Regions from separate parts of the Streptomyces sp. NPDC040410 genome, predicted to be linked through region 4. Evidence: riboswitches for the same ligand, from Rfam matches in the RefSeq annotation. Region 4 holds a riboswitch; each other region holds the start of a gene.
The links. A riboswitch is a leader RNA that binds a small molecule or an ion and turns the genes downstream of it on or off. The one in region 4 is predicted to bind cyclic di-AMP.
Positions count from the first base shown of each region.

Region 1: another riboswitch for cyclic di-AMP. It lies ahead of ACZ562_RS21960 (C40 family peptidase); the one in region 4 lies ahead of ACZ562_RS07215 (M23 family metallopeptidase).
Region 2: another riboswitch for cyclic di-AMP. It lies ahead of ACZ562_RS21315 (transglycosylase family protein); the one in region 4 lies ahead of ACZ562_RS07215 (M23 family metallopeptidase).
Region 3: another riboswitch for cyclic di-AMP. It lies ahead of ACZ562_RS34355 (M23 family metallopeptidase); the one in region 4 lies ahead of ACZ562_RS07215 (M23 family metallopeptidase).

Region 1 covers NZ_JBVIVK010000011.1:33,813-38,868, forward strand. The annotation lists gene ACZ562_RS21950 (TerD family protein) at 1-1,403, shown strand, start outside; partial or broken gene ACZ562_RS21955 (fructosamine kinase family protein) at 1,532-1,722, opposite strand; cyclic di-AMP (ydaO/yuaA leader) riboswitch at 1,930-2,102, shown strand; gene ACZ562_RS21960 (C40 family peptidase) at 2,159-3,499, shown strand; gene ACZ562_RS21965 (MFS transporter) at 3,958-5,056, opposite strand, start outside.
Region 2 covers NZ_JBVIVK010000010.1:209,899-214,954, forward strand. The annotation lists gene ACZ562_RS21305 (cytochrome P450 family protein) at 1-1,201, shown strand, start outside; gene ACZ562_RS21310 (transglycosylase family protein) at 1,370-2,437, shown strand; cyclic di-AMP (ydaO/yuaA leader) riboswitch at 2,632-2,811, shown strand; gene ACZ562_RS21315 (transglycosylase family protein) at 2,815-3,510, shown strand; gene eno (phosphopyruvate hydratase) at 3,867-5,056, shown strand, end outside.
Region 3 covers NZ_JBVIVK010000028.1:46,623-51,678, reverse strand. The annotation lists gene ACZ562_RS34365 (M16 family metallopeptidase) at 1-584, shown strand, start outside; gene ACZ562_RS34360 (M16 family metallopeptidase) at 581-1,969, shown strand; cyclic di-AMP (ydaO/yuaA leader) riboswitch at 2,161-2,323, shown strand; gene ACZ562_RS34355 (M23 family metallopeptidase) at 2,337-3,143, shown strand; gene ACZ562_RS34350 (GntR family transcriptional regulator) at 3,332-4,027, shown strand; gene ACZ562_RS34345 (HPr family phosphocarrier protein) at 4,175-4,456, opposite strand; gene ACZ562_RS34340 (bifunctional acetate--CoA ligase family protein/GNAT family N-acetyltransferase) at 4,633-5,056, shown strand, end outside.
Region 4 covers NZ_JBVIVK010000002.1:675,712-680,767, reverse strand. The annotation lists gene ACZ562_RS07225 (PrsW family intramembrane metalloprotease) at 1-477, shown strand, start outside; gene ACZ562_RS07220 (aldo/keto reductase) at 536-1,480, opposite strand; gene ACZ562_RS07215 (M23 family metallopeptidase) at 1,685-2,722, opposite strand; cyclic di-AMP (ydaO/yuaA leader) riboswitch at 2,734-2,891, opposite strand; tRNA gene ACZ562_RS07210 (tRNA-Met) at 3,230-3,303, opposite strand; gene ACZ562_RS07205 (dihydrofolate reductase family protein) at 3,351-4,490, opposite strand; gene ACZ562_RS07200 (MarR family winged helix-turn-helix transcriptional regulator) at 4,558-5,056, shown strand, end outside.

The sequences.
Region 1 (5,056 bases), on a different contig from region 4:
CGGTCGTCGCCGGCGCCCCCGCCAAGCTCGCCGACGTGTCCGCGCACCGCGAGGCGTTCAAACGGCTCGGTGAACGTCTCCATCCGCACGAGTACCCGCGGTGGCCGCACGCCGCCGACGTGTTCGCGGTCGCGCGGGGCGAGAGCAAGGCGCGGTCCTTCGACGGCCGGGTCGAGGAGCTCCTCGGCGGCGGCGACGTCATCGCAGCCGTGGAGCTGCTGAAGTCGGCGCCGGGCAAGCTGTTCCGTTCGCTGGACCGGCTGCTGCGGTCGGCCTCCGGCCAGGACGAGCGGGATGCCGTCATCACCGCCGCCGAGCAGGTCGCCCCGCTGGTCTCGGGCCGGGTCGTGCTGTCGGTCCGCGAGCACCTGCACAACCGCGGCGAAGAGAGCCGGCCCGAGAAGCGTCCTGAGAGCCGTCCTGCGGATCCTGAGAAGCCCGCCGCCCGCCGTGTCTTCGTCAACCGCTCGGGCCGCGCCTGGGTCGCTCCCGACACCCGCCTGCCCGTACTGTCGGCGGACCGCGAGCGTCTGATCGCCTCGCTCGACGCCGAGACGCGCCGCCGGCTCCCGGACCCGGGCCACCTGCTGGTCGACCCGGACGTCCTGGACGTGGCGCTTCCGCTCAGCGGCAAGGCGACCGCATCCGGTCTCGGCGTGCTGCCGCGCGGCTCCGTCTCCCCCGTCGACGGCGAACTGCTGCGCTTCTTCGTGTACTGGAAGCAGAGGGAGCACGTGACCGACTACGACCTGTCGGCGCTGCTGCTGGACGCCGACTACACGGTGATCACCTGGCTGTCCTACACCGCCCTGACCGACCTGGAGGGCGAGCACTCCGGCGACATCACCGAAGCGCCCGACGGCGCCTCGGAGTTCATCAACCTGAGGCTGGGCGCCGCTCGCGGCACGTTCATCGTCCCGCAGGTCAACATCTTCTCCGGGGAGGGGTTCGAGGAGGTCGAGGAGTCGTTCTTCGGCTTCATGCTGCGCGACGCCGACCAGCAGGGCCGGCCGTTCGAACCGCGCACCGTGCGCATGAAGTCGGAGCTGCGTGGTCCCGGCCGGGTCGCGCTGCCTCTGGCGTTCCGGCGGGGGCACGACGGCCGGTGGCAGGCCAAGTGGCTGCACCTGTACCTGAAGGGCACTCCGTCGGCCAACCGGGTCGAGGAGAACCGGGTGTCGGTCGCGACGCTGCTGCGCGGGATCGTCGAGCGCGAGCAGCTCACGGTCCGGTACCTGATCGACCTGATGTCCGACGACGCGACGACGACCGTGACGTCGTGGGACGGCAGGACGGTGCCGGACGGCCCGGTCACCTACATCGGCCTGGAGCGTCCCGACGGCCTGCACCCGGACTCCCGGGTCATCACCCCCGAAAACCTGCGCGACGTGATCCCCGGCTGACTGCTAGCGTGGAGCGCGGCGAGGCCATGAACGGGCTTCCTTCTCATTCCGCTGCGGCGGCCTGTCACTAGCCCGTTCGCTTTCCTCGCCCTCGACGTCGCACCGGGCGGCGTCGGCGGTCACTCCGCCGGCGCCGCCTGCTGGTAGCCGTCCAGCACCGTCCCAGATGCGGGCACCCGAAGAGCCTGAGCATCGCCAGGTCGGCCTCGCGGTGGCCGCCGTGCGCGGCCGGGTCGATCAGCCACACATGCCCGTCGGCGCCCCGCAGCGCGTTGCCGTTCCACAGGTCGCCGTGCAGCCGGCCCTGCGGCTCGGCCGGAGCCTCCCGGCCGTCGAGGAAACCGTCCTGGACCACTACTGCCTGGCGGGCCGGGCGAGGCCCGAGCTGACCGCCGGTCACTCCTCGGCACAACGAAGGTCACCATTACGTATCGGACATTCGGGGCTTCAACCTTCACACGAGGCACACAAGTTGGTTAGGTTGACGGCGGGCTGTTCGACTCCCTCCGGCGGACCGCGCCGGGTCGCACAGCCTCCGCCGAGTCCGGTGCGCCGTAAGGCAGGCCGGAACCGGGGACCCAACCGAAACTCGGGGTGAATCGGCCCAACCGCCCTTCGGGGAGGGGTCGTAGGGCACACCTTCCGGATCGTCCGCCCGAACCCGTCAGCTAACTCGGTAGGCGGAGCACGGAAGGAGTACGTCCCTCATGGCGCCGGAACGATCGTCGCGCCCCCGAGGTCTCAGCCTCCCCGGCATGCGCAACTCCGCCCTCGCGACGGCGGCGCTTACCTCTGTGGCCCTGTTCTCCCAGACAGCCGACGCCACGCCCGGGGACGACGGACCGAGCCGCGAAGAGGTCCAGCAGCGGGTCAACGCGCTCTATGACCAGGCCGAGACCGCCTCCGGTACCTCCAACGCGACCCGTGCGACGCCGTCGGGTTCGCGCCGCGCGGGCGGGGCGCCCGCCGAGGGGGCCGGGCGCTCGGATCCCGCGCTCGACGACGTGGCCCGGCAGTGGTTCGACATGGCGCGCTCGCGCCTCGGTCCGACCGTTCCGGCGGTGCTGCCGCGCGACAGGATGCCGGCGGCCGCTGCCCAGTCCCGGCCCGCGGAACGGCAGGCTGCTCTACCGGAGTTGACGGCAGAGAGAGCCTCCGCCGCCGTACGGGAGCTGCCCGCCGGGTCGGCCTCCAGGCCCGTACTGGAGCTGACCGCAGGGCCGCCGGCTCCCGCTTCCGTACCCGCGCTGCCGGCCGCACCGGAGACGGGACAGCGCGCGCCTCTTGCCCTGCCCGCGCCGGCCGTCAAGGACGAGCGGTCGGCGTTGCGAACCTCCAAGGAGCAGAGCCGGCACAAGCTCGCCGAGGCCCGTGAGCTGCTGTCCCGGCACATCCAGCAGAGGACGCCGGTCGCGGCGCTCGAGGCCGCGCCGGCCGACGCCCCCCGGTTCGCCACGCCGGAGCCGGATCGCCCCGCCGACGAGGAGGCGGCGTGGACCCTGCAGCAGCCCGCCGCGAACGAGGCGTGGCCCCAGCAGCAGCCGGCCGAGAGCATGGCGTGGCCCCAGCAGACCGGCGAAGTGGCCCGGCGGCAACAGCAGACCGGCGAAGTGGCCCGGCAGCAGACCGGCGAAGCGGCCTGGCGGCAACAGCAGCCCTCACCCGGCCCGGCCACCACCACGGCCTTCGACGCGGTCCGTCCCGCAGGCGCCGTCAGCACCGCGGATCCGGTGACCGGCGGAAAGGCCGAACGCGCCCTCGCCTTCGCGCGCGCCCAGACCGGCAGGCCGTGCGTCATGGGGGCGACCGGACCGGACTCGTACGACTGCGCGAGCCTCACCCAGGCCGCCTGGAAGGCCGCCGGCGTCGCACTCCCGCGTTCCGCACCCGACCAGGCGAACGCCGGCACCGTGATCCCCCTCAGCACCGTCCTGCCCGGCGACCTGGTCTTCTTCCACGACGACCTCACTCACGTCGGCCTCTACACCGGCGACGGGTTGATGATCCACGCACCGGAGCCGGGGGCGTACATACGCGAGGAGTCGGTCTACAACGTCGGGGAGTCGGCGATCCGCGGAGCCGTGCGGCTCGCCTGACAATTGGCGGCCGCGCGGGCTGCCAAAGGAGAGCAAACCCACCGCGGCTTCGACCCGCGCCCGTCCGGTGACGGGGCCGACACGGCAAAGGGGCGGCACGGTCGGCGTGTCGCCCGGCGCCGCCGCGGAGTTCGGCCGGCTCGGGGACGAGGCCATGGGCCCGCTGCGGGCCGGGTTCCCGTTCGCGCAGCACGACGGGGCCGGGCAGGACAGAACGCCTGTCACGGCACGTCATGCGGCCGGAACGGGGTGGGAACGCCGGGCCGTCGAACTGACCGTCCAGGACCACCCGTCGGCGTTGGCCGCCAAGGAACTGCGCCTCACCCAGCAAGGAGTGAAGCAGCTGCTCTCCGCCGTCTACCGCAAGATCGGCACCGATGCCGCCGGGTTCCCCGAAGCTGAGGACCTTTCCCCGTCCCCTGCCGTGACCTGCGGGTCTCACCGCGCGGTTCCCGGCCTCACGTGGGGCCGGGGCCTCCACCGCCCTGGAGGCGTTCCAGGTCGGAGGGACGGACCTGGATGACCACGATGGCGATCAGCGCGGCGACCACGGTGAAGATCGCCGCCATGACGAAGGCGGCCGAGGCCCCGGCGGTGAGGACCTCGTCGGACCAGGGCGCCGGGAGCTGCCCGGTGCGTTCGAACCGCAGGCGCTCGGCCGGGGTCGCCTGCGCCAGGAAGCCCGGGACCTGTTTCTCCGCCTCGTTGTTGCTGGCCGTGCCGAACATCGTGACCAGGATGGACAGTCCGAGCGAACCACCGACCTGCTGGGTGGCGTTGAGGAGTCCGGAGGCCGCACCGGTCTCCTGGACGGGGACGTTGGAGAGCGCCATCAGCGTGAGCGAGACGAACTCCATGCCCATGCCCAGGCTGAAGACGAGCATCGGACCGAGCACGCTGCCCGCGTAGGTGGAGTGGACGTCGGTCAGGGTCAGCCAGGCCAGACCCGCCGCGGCGAGGATCGCGCCCACCACCATGAACGGTTTGGGGCCGTACGTCGGCAGGAAACGGGAGGCCAGCCCGGCGCCGATCGCGATGACCGCGCTGACGGGGAGGAAGGCGAGCCCCGCCTGCAACGGGCTGAAGTCCAGCACGTTCTGCACGAACAGCGTGAGGAAGAAGAACATGCCGAAGATCGCGGCGGCGAGGCACAGCATGATTCCGTACGTGCCCGCGCGGTTGCGGTCGGCGAACATGTGCATCGGCGTGATCGGCTGTCTGGAACGCCTCTCGACCAGGATGAACACCACGAGGACAACGACGGCCGCGCCGAAGGAGGCGAGGGTGAGCGCGTCCCGCCAGCCCTCCTGCGCGGCTCTGATGAACCCGTACACCAGCAGCACCATGCCGACGGTGGACGTCAGCGCGCCGGTGATGTCGAAGTGACCGGGGTGACGTTCGGACTCCTTGATCCAGCGGGGCGTGGCGAGGGCGATGAGCAGTCCGATCGGAACGTTCACGAAGAGCACCCAGCGCCAGTTCAGCCACTCGACGAGGACACCGCCGGCGAGCAGCCCGATCGCGCCGCCGCCCGCAGAGACCGCGGCGAACACGCCG
Region 2 (5,056 bases), on a different contig from region 4:
CCCCGCCTACGCCTGGCTCCGCGAGCACGCCCCCGTTCACAGGACACAGCTCCCCAGCGGCGTGGAAGCATGGCTGGTCACCCGTTACGCCGACGCCAAGCAGGCCCTTGCCGACCAGCGGCTCAGCAAGAACCCGGCGCATCACGACGAGCCCGCCCACGCCAAGGGCAAGACCGGTATCCCGGGTGAGCGCAAGGCCGAGCTCATGACCCATCTCCTCAACATCGATCCGCCGGACCACACCAGGCTCCGGCGACTGGTCAGCAAGGCCTTCACCCCCCGCCGGGTCGCCGAGTTCGCCCCGCGCGTCCAGGAACTCACGGACCACCTCATCGACCGGTTCGCCGGCAAGGGCAGCGCCGACCTCATCCATGAGTTCGCCTTCCCGCTCCCCATCTACGCCGTCTGCGACCTGCTCGGCGTCCCCCGCGAGGACCAGGACGACTTCCGCGACTGGGCGGGCATGATGATCCGTCACGGGGGCGGTCCGCGGGGCGGGGTCGCGCGGTCCGTGAAGAAGATGCGGGGCTATCTGGCCGAGCTCATCCACCGCAAGCGCGAGGCGCTGCCCGCCGAGCCCGGCCCCGGCGAGGACCTCATCTCCGGTCTCATCCGCGCCTCGGACCACGGCGAGCACCTCACCGAGAACGAGGCCGCGGCCATGGCCTTCATCCTTTTGTTCGCGGGTTTCGAGACCACCGTCAATCTCATCGGCAACGGCACGTACGCCCTGCTCACCCACCCCGAGCAGCGAGCCCGTCTGCAGAAGTCCCTCGCCGCCGAGGAACGCGGGCTCCTTGAGACCGGCGTCGAGGAACTCCTGCGCTACGACGGTCCTGTTGAGCTCGCCACATGGCGGTTCGCCACACAGCCGCTCACCATCGGCGGACAGGACATCGCGGCGGGCGACCCCGTCCTCGTCGTCCTGGCCGCGGCGGACCGCGACCCGGAGCGGTTCGCCGATCCCGACGTCCTCGACCTCGGACGGCGGGACAACCAGCACCTCGGGTACGGCCACGGCATCCACTACTGCCTCGGTGCCCCGCTGGCCCGGCTGGAGGGGCAGATCGCTCTGGCCACGCTCCTCACCCGGCTCCCGGACCTGCGACTCGCTGTGGATTCAGCCGATTTGCGGTGGCGTGGCGGACTGATCATGCGTGGACTGCGCACTCTGCCGGTCGAGTTCATGCCGCGTGCATGACTGGGCTCACCTGCGCAAAGGTGACACGCCCTCAACTCTGTGATCTTCATGTGATCTGTGCGGCATTAACTTGTGACAAGTGATCCCCTGCCGATACGTTCACCAATCAACGCGACGTCTTACAACGCGCGCCGCGTTGTTCCCCGTTGTCTCGCGAAAGGTTTCCGCATGCTCTCCGGGAACGGTCGTCACCGTCGCCCCCGCCAGGCACCGGCTCTCCTGGTCGCGGCCGGGGTGACCGGCTCTGCCATCGCGATCCCGCTCCTAGCCGCCACCGGCGCGAGTGCGGCCGGCGGGAACACCTGGGACCAGGTCGCGGAGTGCGAGAGCGGCGGCTCCTGGAGCGAGGACAGCGGCAACGGTTACTACGGCGGTCTCCAGGTCTCTCAGGAGAACTGGGAGAAGTACGGCGGTCTCGACTACGCCCCGAGCGCCGACCAGGCCAGTCGTTCCCAGCAGATAGCCGTCGCCGAGAAGATGCTCGACGACCAGGGCATCGCAGCCTGGCCGACCTGTGGTCTGCTCGCCGGGCTCGGCAAGGACAAGGATTCGGCGAACGTCGACACCGGCACGGGGGACGACAACTCGTCGGATTCATCGGGTTCATCGGATTCATCCAATTCATCTGACTCGAGGGACTCGTCCGAGTCGTCTGAATCACCCGGCTTGCCCGACTCGTCCGAAGAGTCCTCATCGTCGCCCTCCCCGTCGGACAAGTCGTCGGACAAGTCGTCGGACGAGTCGTCGGACGCCGACTCGGACGCCGACTCGGACGCGGAGTCGGATGCGACGGACAAGCCTGGCAAGTCCGACACATCGTCCGAATCCGAGTCCGGCTCCAGTGCCGGAGGCTCACGGGATTCCGGCGGCACATCGGCAGATGTGCCGAATAATGACGACTCGGACAACTTCGGGCAAAGTGAAGGCTTTTCGAGCCTGGTCGACACGGGAGCCCTCGGTACCGGCCGGCATCGCGGCGGCACCGCGGACGAGGCCGCCGGCGAGAGTGGCGCCGGCGCCTCCAAGGGGCGTCACGCCGCCCGGGAGGACAGTGCCGCGGGTGACGCGGCCGACGACTCGTACACCGTCCGCCGCGGGGACACGCTCGTGTCCATCGCCGACTCGCATGACGTCCAAGGCGGATGGCATGAGCTCTACTCCCACAACAAGCAGGAGATCGGGCCCGACCCAGGTCACATCGTCCCCGGTCAGAACCTTGCACTCAGTGCCGAATAGGGCGAAAAGCAGCGGGAGTTCGCGTCATACTTCGTGCTGAATGTCCGGTTTGGCAAAAGTGTGGGATGAGTCTCAGAAGCCCTGATCGCCTTTGAAATTCCCCGGATCGCGTGTCTACGGTCGTGACCGCTCGCCAACACGAGCCCCGTCTGCCGCAACGCCGAATCCTGCCAGCGGCCGCACGGGAACAGTCGTCGCGTCAAGCGCCGTAGGCAGGAGCGGGGGACCCAAGGTAAGTGCCGGGCCCAGCAGTTGAGCTGGATCCGGCTTGGGGTGAAGCCGTGCCGCGCAGGAGAGACCGCGCGAGACACGGCCGGGCAACTCAACCGGCCCGAACCCGACAGCTCACCTCGCAGGCGTCGGTGAGGGGATCAACCATGCTGTTTTCCGGCAAGGGCAAGCACCGCCGTCCGTCCAAGGCGAGCCGCGTCATCGCGATCGCCGGTGTCACCGGCGCCGCCGTCGCCGCCCCGCTGATCGCGTCCGGCACCGCTTCCGCCGCCACCGCCTCCGAGTGGGACGCCGTCGCCCAGTGCGAGTCCGGTGGCAACTGGTCCATCAACACCGGCAACGGCTACTACGGCGGTCTGCAGTTCTCCGCCTCCACCTGGGCCGCGTACGGCGGAACGCAGTACGCCGCCACCGCCGACCAGGCCACCAAGGCGCAGCAGATAGCCATCGGTGAGAAGGTTCTCGCGGGCCAGGGCAAGGGTGCCTGGCCGGTCTGCGGCACGGGCCTGTCGAGCACCCCCTACAACGGCGGCAGCGCCGGCTCCCCGTCGAGCGGCTCCTCGCAGAGCCAGAGCACCGGCACCAGCACCCGCTCGACCGCCGAGCAGCAGGCGTCCCGTTCCGCCGAGCGGCCGGCCGCCAAGAAGACCGTCACCACGCCGACCGGCAAGAAGGTCAAGAAGGGCGACGGCGAGTACAAGGTCGTCAAGGGTGACACCCTCAGCTCGATCGCCGCGGAGCACGGCGTCAAGGGCGGCTGGCAGAAGCTGTTCGAGCTGAACAAGGACATCGTCGAGGACGCCGACCTGATCTACCCCGGTCAGCAGCTGCACCTGAAGTGACAAGCGGCTCGCAGCCGAACCACAGCGCCCTCACATCCGTGTCCTTCATGACGAAGGTCCCGTGAGGGTCCCCCCGTCCCCCACGGGCTCCCCGCTCCGGTGCGTATTCCCCCGTACGCACCGGGGCGGGGCTTTTTTTTGCGCCGGCGCGTTTTGGTGCCGGCGCATCTTCTGTACCGACCATGTCCTGATGTCTTTGTTCAGTTCGGAAACAATTTACTCTCGGTTCTGTCCACCACGCGGTCGACCGGCTGGCCGATCGACCGGAGCCGGTTAGGCTCGTCTCGCAGAGCCACCGCGGCGCTGCGCGCACCGGGCCACGGCCCGGCGTACCCGCGTCACATCCCAAGAAGGAGATGCTCGTGCCGTCCATCGACGTCGTCGTAGCCCGGGAAATCCTGGACTCCCGAGGCAACCCCACGGTCGAGGTCGAGGTCGGCCTCGACGACGGCAGCACGGGTCGTGCCGCCGTCCCGTCCGGCGCCTCCACGGGCGCCTTCGAGGCCATCGAGCTCCGCGACGGTGACCCCAACCGCTACCAGGGCAAGGGTGTCGAGAAGGCCGTCCTCGCCGTCATCGAGCAGATCGGCCCGGAGCTGGTCGGCTACGACGCCACCGAGCAGCGCCTGATCGACCAGGCCATGTTCGACCTTGACGCCACCGACAACAAGGGCTCCCTGGGCGCCAACGCCATCCTCGGCGTCTCGCTCGCCGTCGCGCACGCCGCCTCCGAGGCCAGCGACCTCCCCCTCTTCCGCTACCTCGGCGGCCCGAACGCGCACCTCCTGCCGGTGCCGATGATGAACATCCTGAACGGCGGCTCGCACGCCGACTCCAACGTGGACATCCAGGAGTTCATGATCGCCCCGATCGGCGCGGAGACCTTCTCCGAGGCGCTGCGCTGGGGCACCGAGGTCTACCACACCCTCAAGTCCGTCCTTAAGAGCAAGGGCCTGTCCACCGGACTCGGCGACGAGGGCGGCTTCGCCCCGAACCTGGGCTCCAACCGTGAGGCCCTCGACCTCATCCTCGAGGCCGTCAAGCAGGCCGGGTACGTGCCCGGCGAGCAGATCGCCCTCGCGCTCGACGTCGCCGCCTCCGAGTTCTACAAGGACGGCAAGTACCTCTTCGAGGGCAAGGAGCGCTCCGCCGCCGAGATGACGGAGTACTACGAGGAGCTCGTCGGGGCCTACCCGCTCGTCTCCATCGAGGACCCGCTGTTCGAGGACGACTGGGCCGGCTGGAAGATCATCACCGACAAGCTCGGCGACAAGGTCCAGCTCGTCGGCGACGACCTGTTCGTCACCAACCCGGAGCGCCTGGCCCGCGGTATCGAGGACGGCGCCGCCAACGCCCTGCTCGTGAAGGTGAACCAGATCGGTTCGCTGACCGAGACCCTCGACGCCGTCGAGCTGGCCCAGCGCAACGGCTTCAAGTGCATGATGTCCCACCGCTCCGGCGAGACCGAGGACGTCACCATCGCCGACCTGGCCGTCGCCACCAACTGCGGCCAGATCAAGACCGGCGCCCCGGCCCGCTCCGAGCG
Region 3 (5,056 bases), on a different contig from region 4:
CCCGCGCCCTGATGGCCGCCTACCGGCTGCCGAACGACGGCACGCGCGCGTGCGACGCGGCCGACCTGGCGCTCACCGTCCTCGGCGGCGGCGAGTCCTCCCGCCTCTACAACCGGCTCGTACGACGCGACCGTACGGCCGTCGCGGCCGGCTTCGGCCTGCTGCGGCTGGCGGGCGCGCCGTCCCTGGGGTGGCTGGACGTGAAGACCTCCGGCGACGTCGAGGTGCCGGTCATCGAGGCCGCCATCGACGAGGAGCTCGCCCGGTTCGCCGCGGAGGGCCCCACGGCCGAGGAAATGGAGCGCGCCCAGGCCCAGTTGGAGCGCGAGTGGCTGGACCGCCTCGGCACGGTCGCGGGCCGCGCCGACGAACTGTGCCGCTACGCCGTCCTGTTCGGTGACCCGCAGCTCGCCCTCACCGCCGTCCAGCGTGTGCTCGACGTGACGGCCGAGGAGGTCCAGGAGGTCGCCCAGGCCCGCTTGCGCCCCGACAACCGAGCCGTCCTGGTCTACGAGCCCGTCGAGGGCACTGAGAGCACCGACAACACCGCCGACGAGGACGAGAACGAGGAGGCGGCCAAGTGACCGAGCTCGCCACGATGCATTTCCACCCCCAGCCCCAGGCCGGCGAGGCCAGGCCGTGGGCGTTTCCGGCCCCCGAGCGCGGGACGCTCGGCAACGGTCTGACGGTCCTGCGCTGCCACCGCCCCGGCCAGCAGGTAGTCGCCGTCGAGGTACTCCTGGACGCTCCCCTGGACGCCGAGCCGGCCGGCCTCGACGGCGTGGCCACGATCATGGCGCGGGCCTTCTCCGAGGGCACCGACAAGCACTCCGCGGAGGAGTTCGCCGCCGAGCTGGAGCGCTGCGGCGCCACCCTCGACGCGCACGCCGACCACCCCGGTGTCCGCCTGAGCCTGGAAGTGCCGGCCTCGCGCCTGCCCAAGGCGATGGGCCTGCTGGCCGACGCCCTCAGGGCGCCCGCCTTCGCCGACAGCGAGGTCGAGCGCCTCGTCCGCAACCGGCTCGACGAGATCCCGCACGAGCTGGCCAACCCGTCCCGCCGGGCCGCCAAGGAGCTCTCCAGGGAGCTGTTCCCGGCCACCGCGCGCATGTCGCGCCCGCGCCAGGGCACCGAGGACACGGTCGCCGCCATCGACTCCGCGGCCGTACGCGCCTTCTACGAGAAGCACGTCCGCCCGGCCACCGCCACCGCCGTGGTCGTCGGCGACCTCACCGGGATCGACCTCGACGCGCTGCTCGGCGACACCCTCGGCGCCTGGACCGGCTCCTCGGCCCAGCCGCGGCCGGTCGCGCCGGTCACCGCCGACGACACCGGCAGGGTCGTCATCGTGGACCGCCCCGGCGCGGTCCAGACGCAGCTGCTCATCGGCCGCGTCGGCCCCGACCGGCACGACCGCGTGTGGCCCGCGCAGGTGCTCGGCACATACTGCCTCGGCGGCACGCTCACCTCCCGCCTGGACCGCGTCCTGCGCGAGGAGAAGGGCTACACCTACGGCGTGCGGGCGTTCGGCCAGGTCCTGCGGTCCGCCCCGGACGGCACGGGCGCCGCCATGCTCGCCATCAGCGGCTCGGTCGACACCCCGAACACCGGCCCGGCGCTGCAGGACCTGTGGACGGTGCTGCGCACGCTCGCCGAAGGGGGCCTCACCGACGCCGAGCGCGACGTCGCCGTGCAGAACCTCGTCGGTGTGGCGCCGCTCAAGTACGAGACCGCCGCTGCCGTGGCGAGCACGCTGGCGGACCAGGTCGAGCAGCAGCTGCCCGACGACTACCAGGCGACGCTGTACCAGCAGCTCGCCGCGACCGGCACCGTCGAGGCCACCGTGGCGGCCGTGAGCGCCTTCCCGGTGGACCGTCTGGTGACGATCCTGGTCGGCGACGCGGCGCAGATCAAGGAGCCCGTCGAGGCCCTCGGCATCGGTGAAGTCACCGTCGTGTCGGCCGAGTAGAAGCACACGCGCACTGGGGCCCTGGTGACTGAAGCGTCATCAGGGCCCGCGTATGTCCGAATTGAGGGAGTGGTTGCCTGTCTGCCCTGTGGCGTGCGCTACAAAAGGCGTGATCCGTTTGGGGATTGAAAGACGCCGCGTCTAGCGTCGGTCCGGCTGTTCGTCAGGCAGTGCGCCGCGCCCGCGGCACCGGACAGTCATCGCCGAGTCCCCGTACGGCGCGAGCCAGGGGAGCCGGGGACCCACGCAGTCCCTGGGGTGAATCGGACGCCCGCGCGCACCGCGAGGGTGTCCGTAGGAGACCTTCCTGCTCCGAACCCGTCAGCTAACCCGGTAGGCGAGAAGGAAGGAAAGGACCAGCCACTACATGGCGTTCACCCGCGCCACCGGGAAGCACCGTCGTCCCAGCAGGATGCACCGCACCACCGCCCGTGTGGCGGGCGTCGCGGCCCTCACCACCACCGGCGCCATCGGCACTATCGCCGCCCCGGCGCTCGCCGCGGAGACCTCCGCCGAGCAGACCGGCCTCACCCCGGTCATCAAGATCGGCGACACGGTCGCCGAGCAGATCGACGCACAGGCCGACGCACAGCGGGAGGCCGCCCGGGAAGCCGCCTACAAGAAGGCGGCCGAGGAGGCAGCGCGCAGGAAGGCGGCGGAGGAGGCCGAGAAGGCGCGCGAGGAGGCGAAGGAGGCGCGCGAGGAGGCGAAGGAGGCGCGCGAGGTCAAGGAGCGTGCCGCGCGCGAGGCCGAGCGCGAGCGCCTCAACACCTTCGTCGCCCCGGTCTCCGGCTCCTACGTCTCGACCGGTTACAAGGCGGGCGGAGGCGTCTGGTCCTCCGGCAGCCACACCGGTGTCGACTTCCACGCCGCGAGCGGCACCTCCGTGCACGCGGTCGGCTCCGGCACCGTCGTCGAGGCCGGCTGGGGCGGCTCCTACGGGAACAACATCGTGATCAAGATGAACGACGGCACGTACACCCAGTACGGCCATCTGTCGTCCATCGGTGTCTCGGTGGGCCAGAAGGTCACCCCGGGCCAGCAGATAGGCCTCTCCGGCGCAACCGGCAACGTCACCGGAGCGCACCTGCACTTCGAGGCCCGTACGACCGCGGAGTACGGCTCGGACATCGACCCCGTCGCCTACCTCCGATCGCACGGTGTGAAGATCTGACGACCCACGGCACGGCATCCCGAAGCCCCGGCTCACCGAGCCGGGGCTTTCGGCGTTTCGGGGGCCGCGTTGTCCAAAAAATAGGCCTGGATTCAGGCCCGCCGTCGGATATTCCGGCTCGTTGCAATAGAGTCATTGAACACACGTCAATCATCGACGTTTCACGGGGATTAAGGCGGAGGTCGGTCATGCGTATTCCGGCGCACTCGGTATGCACCGCGATCCGGGACGACATCGTCGCCGGTGTCTACGAGCGCGGCAGCCGGCTCACCGAGGAACTGCTCGCCCGCCGCTACGGCGTCTCCCGCGTCCCCGTCCGCGAAGCCCTGCGCACGCTGGAGGCCGAGGGCTTCGTGGTGACCCGGCGGCACGCCGGCGCGTGCGTCGCGGAGCCGACCGAGCAGGAGGGTGCCGACCTCCTGGAGATGCGCATGCTTCTGGAACCGCTCGGAGCCTCGCGCGCCGCCCAGCGGCGCACCGAGGCACATCTCAAGGTGTTGCGCGGCCTCGTGAGGCTGGGCCAGGAGCGCGCCAAGAGGGGCAACAGCGAGGATCTGCGCTCCCTGGGGGGCTGGTTCCACGAGACGCTCGCCCAGGCGTCCGGCAGCCCCGCGCTGTCCTCGATGCTGACCCAGCTGCGCCACAAGATCGCCTGGATGTACACGGTGGAGGCGCCCGCCAGCCCGGTGGAGTCCTGGGTGGAGCACGGCGCGATCGTGGATGCGGTGGCGCGCGGCGACAGTGAGCGCGCGCGGTCGGTCACGACGCTGCACACGGAGCGCTCGACGGCCGCGCACCGGTTGCGCTTCAACGGGGGAGGGGACCGGACCGACCGTGTGAGGAACTCGCAACATCCCGTAAACATGTCGGGCCTGCGGCATTAACACGGGCGCCGTATACAAAGAGGTGGGTAATTCGAGGGGGATTATTTTTGCTGCCCGTGAGAGGGAAATGCGAAGGGCTCGCCCGGTAATTCGGACGAGCCCTTCTGTGAATCGGCGACGGCCGCGGCCATCAATTGCGTGGGGTGCTCAGACGGTCTCGGGGAGTTCCTCGAGGCCCTCGGAGACCAGCTTCGCGAGGCGGTCGAGCGCGACGTCCGCACCCTCGGCGTCGGAGGCGAGGACGATCTCCTCGCCGCCCTGGGCGCCCAGGCCCAGAACGGCCAGCATGGAGGCCGCGTTGACGGGGTTGCCGTCGGCCTTGGCGATCGTCACCGGGATACCTGCGGCCGTGGCGGCCCGGACGAAGATGGAAGCGGGGCGGGCGTGGAGGCCCTCGGCCCAGCCGACGTTGACGCGGCGCTCAGCCATGTGATGCTGCCCTTCACTGTCTCAGGGTTGTCTAGACCAGTTTCCCACATCGTGAAGCATGCCGGAGCGGGCCCTCGTCCCGCCCCGGGTGGCGTCGGACCGCGGCCTCGGTCCGGCATCCGTTCTCCACAGACTGCCTCGCCCCGTTGTCGTACGCGAGCCGTACTCTGGGGCCCATGCAGACCCCGTCGGACAGGCACGAGTACCCGGCCCACTGGGAGGCCGACGTGGTGCTGCGCGACGGCGGCACCACACACATCCGCCCGATCACCGTCGATGACGCAGACCGCCTGGTCAGCTTCTATGAGCAGGTCTCGGACGAATCGAAGTACTACCGCTTCTTCGCGCCCTACCCTCGTCTGTCCGCCAAGGACGTCCACCGCTTCACGCACCACGACTTCGTGGACCGGGTGGGACTCGCGGCCACGATCGGCGGCGATTTCATCGCCACCGTACGCTATGACCGTATTGGTGCCGGCGGCATGCCCGCCTCCGCGCCCGCGGACGAGGCCGAGGTCGCCTTCCTCGTGCAGGACGCCCACCAGGGCCGCGGGGTCGCCTCGGCCCTCCTCGAACACATCGCCGCCGTCGCGCGCGAGC
Region 4 (5,056 bases):
CTGGTCATCTGGACGCGGCAGCGCGAGCTGAAGACCGTGCGGGCCGAGCTGCCCGCCTACGCCGTGACGGGCTGGCTGACCCCGGCCGAGCCGTTCGCGCTCGGCTCCATGCGGGCCCGGCGGCTCGCCCGGGACTACGCCCGGCGCCACCTCGGGAAACCGGCGGCGCGGCAGGTGGCCCAGTACGAGGCGTACGCGACCTCGCTGGCCTTCCTGCGGCACCGGGGGCGGCTCGGCCGGGCGGGGGCCGACTTCGTCGTACGGGAACGCGAACTGCTGCACGAGCTGTGGCGACGACGCGCGGTGGCGCGGCCCGCGCTGGACTACGCGGCGAGGGCCACGGCGCCCCCGGTGCCGGTGGCCGCGCCGCCCTGGCCGGTGCACGGGGCATATGGGTACGGCTACAGGTACGGGCATGGGCATGGGCACGGGTATCCGGCGGTGCCGTATCCCGCCTACAACCCGTATCGGTCATAGGGCCTACGGGCGCGGTTCGACACCGACGGACGGCGCCGTTACGGCGGAAGGGAACGGCTCAGGCAGACGCCTGAGTCAGCCTCCCGGCCTCTTCCTCCGTCAGCGTCAGCTCGCCCACGCCCACCAGCGCCGGCAACTGCTCCACCGTCCGTGCGGAGGCGATCGGCGCCGCCACCGTCGGCCGGCCCGCGAGCCAGGCCAGAGCGACCGTGGCCACCGGGACGCCGTGGGACCGGGCGATCTCGTCCAGCGCCGAGAGGACCTTCCGGCCGCGCTCGGTCTCCAGGTGCTTGCCGGCCCCCTGCGCCCGGGCGCTGTCGACCGTCGCACCGGCGCGGTACTTGCCGGTGAGGAAGCCGGAGGCGAGCGCGAAGTAGGGGACGACGGCCAGGCCGGACCGTCCGGCGAGGTCCTGCAGCCCACCCTCGTAGGTGTCGCGCGAGACCAGGTTGTAGTGCGGCTGGAGCGCCACGTACCGGGCCAGACCCTCGCGGTCGGAGAACTCCAGGGACGCGGCGAGCCGCTCGGGAGTGATGTTGGAGGCGGCGATGTGCCGCACCTTGCCCGCCTTCACCAGCTCGTCGAGAGCGCCGATGATCTCCTCGACCGGGATCTCCGGCTTGTCGAAGTGGGTGTAGTAGAGGTCTATGTAGTCGGTGTCCAGCCGGCGCAGGGAGGCGTCGGCGGCCGCCTTGATGTTGGCGGCTGACAGGCCCTGGAAGTCGGGGTGCTGGCTGACCTTGGTGGCGACCACGATGTCGGAGCGGTTGCCCCGGGCCTTGATCCACTTGCCGATGATGGTCTCGGACTCGCCGCCCGTGTTGCCCTCGGCCCACGCCGAGTAGGAGTCGGCGGTGTCGACGAAGTTGCCGCCGGCGGCCCGGTATGCGTCGAGCACGGCGAAGGAGGCCGCCTCGTCGGCGGTCCAGCCGAAGACGTTGCCGCCGAGGGAGAGCGGGAAGACCTCGAGGTCGGAGGAGCCGAGCTTGCGAAGAGAAGTCATGCTCTGCGTCAACGACCTTGAGGGAGCGGTGAATTCCGCGACCGACCGCAAAGATCCCGTAAACGCGTGGCCGGCGGGTCCCGCACCCACAACGTCGGCATCCCGCACCCACCAGACCGGCAGCCCTGACGTCGGGGGGGGTGCCGTCAGGACTGCCGGGGTTCGGATGGAGATGAGCGCCGGGGCCAGGAGGCCCCGGAAAGCTCAGGGGTTGAGGCCCTTGCCGCGCAGCCACGCCATCGGGTCGACGCCGTCGGCGCTGCCGCCCGGGTGGACCTCCAGGTGCAGATGCGGCCCGGTCACGTTGCCCGTGGCGCCCACGCGTCCGATGACGTCACCCGTGTTGACCTTCTGGCCGACGCTCACGCTGATCGACGACTGGTGGCAGAACCACAGCTCAGTACCGTCGTCCAGGGTCAGGATCGTGCGGTAGCCGTACGACCCGGCCCAGCCGGCCTCGGTGATCGTGCCGGAGTGGACCGCCTTGATCAGCGTGCCCGTGGGCGCGGCGAAGTCGAGGCCGGTGTGGTAGCCGGAGGACCACATGGAGCCGGCCTGGCCGAAGGTCGAGGTGATCGTGTACGAGGAGGTCGGCAGCGTGTACTGCTTGGCCAGCTCGGCGAGACGCTCGGCCTCGGCCTTCTCCGCGGCCTCCTCCTCCGCCTTCTTCTTCGCGGCGGCGGCCTTGGCCTCGGCCTCTTCCTCCGCCTTGGCGGCCGCCTCCGCGGCCTCCTTCTCGGCGGCGGCAGCGGCGACGGCGGCGGCCTTGGTGTCGACCTGGTCCTGCTGCTGCTCCGCCTGGGCCATGATCCGGGTGCGCAGGGCCTCACCGGCGTCGGAGGCGCCCTGCGCGCTGTCGGCGGTGGACACGCCGACGCTGCTGAGCGCGGTCGCGGAGCCCTGGGTGTCGTCGGCGGAGTCGTCCGGCAGCAGTGAGCCCACGTTGGGCAGGTCGGGCATGGAGATGGACACCGGTGGCTTGCCGGTGTTCGCGCTGGCCATACCGCCCGCGCCGACGGCGGCGATGACACCTACGCCGAGGACGGTGGAGCTGCGGGCGAGTCCCCCGCCGCGCTGCTTGGCGACGCGATGCCGGCCGCGTACCGGGCGAATGGATTCCTCGGTGGGGTTCCATTCCTCCCACTGGCCCTCGTCGGTGCGGTAGCCGCCGTAGCCGAAGGTCTGGGGGTCACGCTGGCTCGGCACGAACGGGGCTTGCGGGGCAGGCCGGTTGGACGCCACGTGGGCGTACTCCTTTCCTTCCTTCTCGCCTACCGGGTTAGCTGACGGGTTCGGAGCAGGAAGGTCTCCTACGCGCGTATACCAGCCGTGCCTGCACGGCTGTCTACAAGCGATTCACCCCAAGGTGGTGGTTCCCCGGTTCCCTTGCGGGATTCGGCGCGTGCGCACGGAGCCGCCTCTTGTGACGGCTGGGACGACCGCGCTGCGTTATCGAACGTTAATAGACGCGGGCACCCGATTCCAAGCAGTTCCACTTGATCATTAAGCTTTTTGGAGAGGACGTACACGCCATGACCGGTAAAAAACGGGCAAGTTGAACTTGCATCAGCGGTCTCGCAGGCATTGACGGTATGTCAGTTGCCATGCTTGCGGGGGGCGGTCGGCCGATCACCGCCCGTCATGCCCGCAGCCCAGGGGTGGAAACACGCCCAGGGGTGGAAACACACCGAAGGCCGGAACCCTTTCGGATTCCGGCCCACGGATATGCCGTCAATACCCGGCCTTCAGTAGCGGGGACAGGATTTGAACCTGCGACCTCTGGGTTATGAGCCCAGCGAGCTACCGAGCTGCTCCACCCCGCGTCGGTAGACACCAGTGTACGCCATGCGCGGGACGCCGAGCACCAGCATTAAACGCCGGGGCCCAGCAGGTGCCGATTGGGCGCCTTGGCCCGCTCCTCGAACTCCGGCAGTACGACGACGTGGGCGCCCTCCGCCGCCAGCAGACCGCTCCCGTCGGCCCCCGCGACGAACGTGTCCGGCTCCCGCCAGGCCGTCACCACCCGACGTATTCCCGAGTCGAGGATCAGCCGGGCGCAGGGCGCGGGCCGGGACGCACGCCGGGCGCAGGGCTCCAGGCTGCTGTACACCGTGGCGGAGGCGAGCCGCGGGTCCGTCGCGTCGATCTTCGCGAGGGCCGCCTCCTCCGCGTGAACGACCGGGTCGGCGCCCTCCCGCGAGTGCCCGCGCGCGAGTTCCGTACCGTCGGCCGCCACCACCACCGCCCCCACGCTGAACGCGGTCCGCGACGGCGGGCACCGCCCCGCCAGCTCACAGGCCAGCGCCAGCCAGTGCCGGTCGGCCGCGGACGGCACGTCCGCCGTGCCGGGGGCCGTGGGCTCGTACCGCATGAGGACGACGTCCTCGATCGGCCGCGTCTCCACCAGCCGCAGCCGGCCGCCCTGGTAGGCGCCGGGGCCGAACAGGCGGGGCGCGTCCGGGGAACCGACGAACAGCGGGGCCAGGACCAGCTGGAGTTCGTCGGCGAGGCCCTGCTGGAGCAGCTGCGTGTGGATCCGTCCGCCGCCCTCGACCATGAGGCGCCGGACGCCGCGCACGTCGTGCAGGTGCTCCAGGAGGCGCCGCCAGTCGAGTTCCGGTCCCAGGGCCACGACGTCGGCGGCGACGGGGGCCTGCCGGAGACGTTCGGCGCCCTTCTCCGTCGTGTAGACGAGCTTCTCGCCGCCCGAGTGCCAGAAGTTCGCGGACGGGTCGAGATCGCCGGAGCCGCTGACGGTGACCTTGAGGGGGTATTCCGGCTTTCCCCCGGCGACGCGGGCGGCCCGGCGGTCGGGCGAGTAGACCAGGAGACGGGGGTTGTCGGCGCGGATCGTGCCCGCGCCGACCAGGATCGCGTCGACCGACGCGCGCACCTCGTCGACCCGGTCGAAGTCGGCCGGGCTGGAGAGCGGGAGGCGCTCGGGGCCGGTGTCGTCCAGGTAGCCGTCGAGGGAGACGGCGGCGGACAGCAGCACGTACGGGTGGGGCATTCGGCGCACTCCCCGGCTGGGTGGGACAGGTCTTGGTTCAAGTTTGAAACAAACCTACACTGGGGGCATGACGACTCGCTGGCTCACTCCGAAGGAGCAGCGCGCATGGCGCGCGTACCTCGCCGCGACGCGCCTCATGGAGGACGCGATCGACCGGCAGCTCCAGCAGGACGCCGGCATGCCCCATCTCTACTACTCCATCCTCGCCAACCTCTCCGAGGCACCGGAGCGCCGGCTGCGCATGACCGAGCTCGCCGAGAAGTCGAAGATCACGCGCAGCCGGCTGACGTACGCGGTGACACGCCTGGAGAAGGACGGACTGGTCCGGCGCGAGAACTGCGGGTGGGACAAGCGGGGCAGCATCGCGGCGCTGACGGAGGAGGGGATGACCGTCCTGGAGCGCACGGCGCCGGGGCACGTCGAGACGGTGCGCGCGTCCGTCTTCGACCAGCTCACCGACGAGCAGGTGGGGCAGCTCGAGGAGATCTGCACCGGGATCGCGCGGGCCCTGGAGGGCGAGGGGGACGGGGACCGCCCGACGGTCGACGAGGTGCCGTGGCGGCGCC